2 regions of the Paenibacillus sp. ALE2 genome follow, and region 1 is predicted to be linked to the other one. Evidence: predicted binding sites of a transcription regulator. Region 1 holds the regulator's gene; the other holds the start of a gene.
The links. The regulator CtsR, encoded in region 1, represses protease genes until heat stress. The targets are predictions, from matches to a motif close to ATGGTCAATAAAGGTCAAACA.

Region 1 (2,485 bases):
GGTACGCTGGTACGAGATAAGGCATGGTGGCAGGAACGGATTTTAAATGAGAATTATCGAACTGTAGTATATTACACAGATGCAGGCGATCCTCAGGGATATGCACTATACAAAATAGAAGATAAACAGTTAAATTGTGATGAGTTGGTATATGAAAATGAGACGGCACGTCGGGCTTTGTGGACTTATTTTGCAAATCATGACTCAATGATAACCCAAGGTAAATTTATTTACGTTCCAGCAGATGACAATCTGCCTTTTTTACTCGATGATCCGCGAATTCAACAGGAAACGGTGCCTTATTTTATGGGGCGTATTGTGGATGCTGTTGCTTTTGTAGAGAGCTACCCTTTTGAGCAGATTGGAGAGGAAACAAGTTTAACCTTACATCTGACAGATCGGTATGCTCCTTGGAATGAAGGAGTATGGAGATTAACGATTACTACGGAGGGGCAAGGACATCTGGCAAGAGTGGATACAAGTAATTTATCTGAGAACGACACAGTAGCTGACTTGGAACTAGGAATTCAGTCATTAACAACTTTAATGCTCGGCTACCAGCAAGCTGATAACCTGTTTAATTGGGGGCGCATTGAAGGAAGCAGTGAGTCTGTGGCTGCACTTAAACGTGTAATACCAACAAAACAAACGTTCCTATTGGATTTTTTCTGATAAAGGCCCAATTAGATTTTCTTAATGCCCAACTCTTTTTAACCAAATTGGATGTGGGATATCATAATTATTCAAAGCTCTTTCCATAATGGGAAGAGTTTTTTTATTCTATGGTATAAAACATAATTAGATTGCGAAAAATGGTATTGACCCCTTGGCAAAAATGAAATTTGTGCTATAATACGAATATAGTCAAAGAAAGTCAAAGTCAATCAGAACCAGTGTGTATCTACAGAAGTATAGCAATAATGACATGATTTGCGTATAGTTAGGAGCTGCTTCTTATGGGCAGAAGAGAAGTGCATGATTTATCGCAAATAAAGGTCACACTAGAAACGAAACGGTACAATTCCAATGGATGTACAATAGGTAATGGCCTGAGTACAGCTTAGATTCGTGACTTTACCGTTTGGTTAAGTTCAATATACGGCGGACTCTGTGGAGCGTGAAATGTACTTGAATACTTGCGTTTCCGTTAGTGGAGGATGATGAAATGCGCAATGTTTCCGACATTATTGAACAATATTTGAAGAGCATGCTGCTGGAAAGTCCCCAAGGCTTAGTGGAGATTCAGCGCAATGATCTGGCTGACCGCTTTTCCTGCGTACCGTCGCAAATTAATTATGTAATTAGTACCCGGTTTACGCTGGAAAAAGGTTATGTGGTGGAAAGTAAACGCGGTGGTGGAGGTTATATTCGGATTCAGCGAATTCAATTGCCTGCACAGCATGCGATCCATACACACCTTCATCAGAGCATCGGGGAGGAAATTAGCCAATCGGCAGCAGAAGGATTGATTTATCAGTTAGAGGAAGCTCATTTTTTAAGTAAAAGGGAAGCGGGTCTAATAAAGGCTGCTTTATCAAGAGATACATTATTGCTGAAGCTTCCCTATCGTGACCAACTGCGAGCAAGATTGCTTAAGGCTATGCTGATCTCGTTGCTGGCGGCCAAATAGCTAGTATCCATTAACCAGTGAATAGAGATTTGCAATTCAGATGTAGGGATTTGTAAAAATCCTGACGTTGAAGGAGGTGCTTTTATGCTGTGCCAAGAATGTAATATGCGGCCGGCAACTTTGCATTTCACCAAAATTGTGAATGGCGAAAAGACAGAGTTTCATATTTGTGAGACATGTGCGAAGGAAAAAGGGGAGATGATCCCTGGAACACCTAATGGCTTTTCGATTCATAGCTTGTTGTCGGGGATGTTGGATTTTGACTCCAGCACAAAGAGCCAGTCTTCAGGTCACAGTGTTCCCCAAAATCTGCAATGCAAGGATTGCGGTATGACTTATACACAGTTTAGTAAGCTAGGACGCTTTGGATGTCCATCATGCTATCAATATTTTGATAGTCGTCTGGACCCTCTGTTCAAGCGTGTGCATGGTAGTACGAGTCATGTTGGGAAGGTTCCGGTCCGTACTGGAGGCCGATTAAAGGTTAAACGGCAAATTGATGATTTGAAAAAAGAGATGCAACAACACATTGTACAGGAAGAATTCGAATCAGCTGCTGAGCTTAGGGATCAAATCAGAAAGCTTGAAAAAGAAATGACTGAAGAGTAAAGTTTGTGAAGAGTAGGAGGGAATGCGTGATGCCCAATATCCGATTTACGGAAAAGCCGCTAAGTGATTGGATGCGTGGTGATGCTGCGGATTCGGAGATTGTCATTAGCAGCCGGGTAAGAATTGCGCGTAACTTGCAGCATCTGCCTTTTCCCATGCTTGCTACCAATCAGCAGTCGGAAGAAGTGCTTCAACGCTTAACGGATATCCTTCAGTATGATGATTTGCGTCGTTTTGGTACTTTTC
Region 2 (2,485 bases), 870 kb from region 1:
GTCATCCATAACACTCAGCAGCGCCTTTGCGCCAGCACGGCCCAGTTCCTGCTTCGCTAACGGTGAAGCATCCGAATCCCCTGGAACGACAACCACCTTCCTCAAACCGTAGGCTTGACGAATCTGATCCTCCAATTGGGACAGGCCGAACAAGTTGTTCGCAATCGGCTCCAGCTGTTCCAGCAGATCCAGTCCTGCTTTGCTCACCTTCATGCCCACACTCTCAATCTCAATTAGCCCTTGCGCTTTAAGGAGATCAGTCTCAGCGCGCAGTACGCGCTCGGTCATATCCAGTGAAGCTGCCAGTGTTCTGCGTCCGATAACTTCGGACAGCATAATCTGATGCAGGATCGTGTACCTTTTTTTCAAAACATCCATGAGGTCGGGCAGAAGCTGCTTCTGTATTTCTAATATCTTTCGCATGCTTTCCACTCCCGCACACTTCTAAGTTCTGTCTCTATGCTATATCTCTAACTGGTCTTAAAATGTCCCGGGATAACTTTTTAAGTCCCACGTATATCTTACCCAATATTTGCTTCACATGCAAGTCTATCTGAACCTATATTTCTCAACTTTTTATGTGAATATGCGCACGTAATAAAAGCTTGCAATTCAATGCCGTATATCATATAATCATCTTTGTTTCCAATTAATTAGTTGGTTGCTTGTAATGATTCATTTTTGCGCCCGTGGTCCAACGGATATGACGTAGGCCTCCGGAGCCTGAGATCGAGGTTCGATTCCTCGCGGGCGCGTCGTTTTATATGATTGGCTATATGTTCCATATGATGTTTTTAACCAAAAAGAGCGCTAAGCGTTCTTTTTTTTAATCAATAGTTTGACTTTCTTTGACTTTTTGTTTGAAATTGTTTATCATGTGGTTAATACGGTAACAGTTTATAAATAGGGATGTGTATTCGGCATATCCACCAAATCCACTAACGATTTAAGGGAGGTTTTTTGACGTGAGCTATGTTCCTATGGTAGTAGAACAAAGTAACCGCGGCGAACGCGCCTATGACATTTATTCCAGACTGTTGAAGGATCGCATTATTTTGTTGGGCTCGGACGTCAATGACGTTGTAGCCAACTCAATTATTGCCCAAATGCTGTTTTTGGCTGCTGAAGATCCTGAAAAAGACATTCACTTGTATATTAACAGCCCTGGCGGTTCCATCACAGCTGGTATGGCCATTTTCGATACGATGCAATACATTAAACCTGACGTATCTACCATTTGTGTAGGTATGGCTGCTTCCATGGGTGCTTTCTTGCTGAATGCAGGTGCCAAAGGTAAACGTTTTGCCTTGCCAAACAGTGAAATTATGATTCACCAGCCACTAGGCGGTGCACAAGGACAGGCAACGGATATCGAAATTCGTGCCCGTCGCATTCTGAAAATGCGTGACAAATTGAACCGCATTCTCGCAGATCGCACAGGTCAACCACTGGAACGCATCGAAAAAGACACAGACCGCGACTATTTCATGTCCGCTGATGATGCCAAGGAATACGGTATTATTGATAAAGTGTTAACTAGCTCCTCTCCAGAAGGTGTATAAGAAAAGTGGTTTTCTTCTGAATAGCTGGTAAATAAAAAGGCTGCCTCGGATTTTCGTATCCGGTAGGCAGTCTTTTTTATTTACTATTAATTTTCAATATATACCTAATCTAGATTATTGATTTTGTCCCGCAAAAGGCTTACCGCCCTGAGGCAGCAGTTGAGCGAACGAGTAAGTAAACTCCGGAATTCCATAAGCGTATGGCGCATAATCATACAAATCAAACACGATGGTTACTCCACTGTTGGTCACATAAAAATTCTGATCTGCGGCCAACTCTTTAAATTTCTCAAAACCTTCGCCAGCCTGGAGCGCATCAATTTTTTTCTTCAAATCAGCATTCAGGAACTTTTTATAGTTAGGATTTGCCTTCAATACGTCAGACAATTGCAACTGCTTACCATCAGCAAGCGAGAACGTATATCCTTTACGTGCCGTCATACCGTGTGCGCCACCTGTATACGAGTAGTCCTGCATAATCACACTTAGAATACCGTCCTTATTATAGGCAATTGCAAAATCATTTTCGAAATCATACGGTCTTTCTGCTGTAACCTCTCCCTCTGCCACCATCTTTTTGCCTGCTGCCAATACTGTCTCTGCATGCTTTTTAAGCACATTATTAATGGCCTGTTGAGCCTCAGGATTCAGCTGGCTGCCGCTGATTTGCGGATACTTAATCTTATAGGATACCTTTGCATTACTCGAAGCTGGAAGCGTCTGAGATGCAATTGTGATCGGATTTAGCTGGCTTTTACTCAATGTTACTGTTTTCTGAGTTGCATTCCACTGCGCATCGATACCCAGATAGTCTTTCAGCAGACTCATAGGAATATATAGCTTCCCGGCGATCATTTTGGCATCCATGCTGCGCGTGTTGATCCCGTTCACATTGGCATAGGCATCCGAGGAGGAGACCACGA

Region 2: clpP (ATP-dependent Clp endopeptidase proteolytic subunit ClpP) is a predicted target of CtsR. The motif match lies at 836-856, and genes of this name have one in related genera.

Annotation. Positions count from the first base shown of each region.
Region 1 is NZ_CM134213.1:2,246,977-2,249,461, forward strand. Features, by position in the region: gene ACXHJ1_RS09680 (GNAT family N-acetyltransferase) at 1-672, shown strand, start outside; gene ACXHJ1_RS09685 (CtsR family transcriptional regulator) at 1,166-1,630, shown strand; gene ACXHJ1_RS09690 (UvrB/UvrC motif-containing protein) at 1,715-2,239, shown strand; gene ACXHJ1_RS09695 (protein arginine kinase) at 2,269-2,485, shown strand, end outside.
Region 2 is NZ_CM134213.1:1,373,354-1,375,838, forward strand. Features, by position in the region: gene ACXHJ1_RS05815 (sugar-binding transcriptional regulator) at 1-423, opposite strand, end outside; tRNA gene ACXHJ1_RS05820 (tRNA-Arg) at 684-755, shown strand; gene clpP (ATP-dependent Clp endopeptidase proteolytic subunit ClpP) at 966-1,562, shown strand; gene ACXHJ1_RS05830 (PdaC/SigV domain-containing protein) at 1,677-2,485, opposite strand, start outside.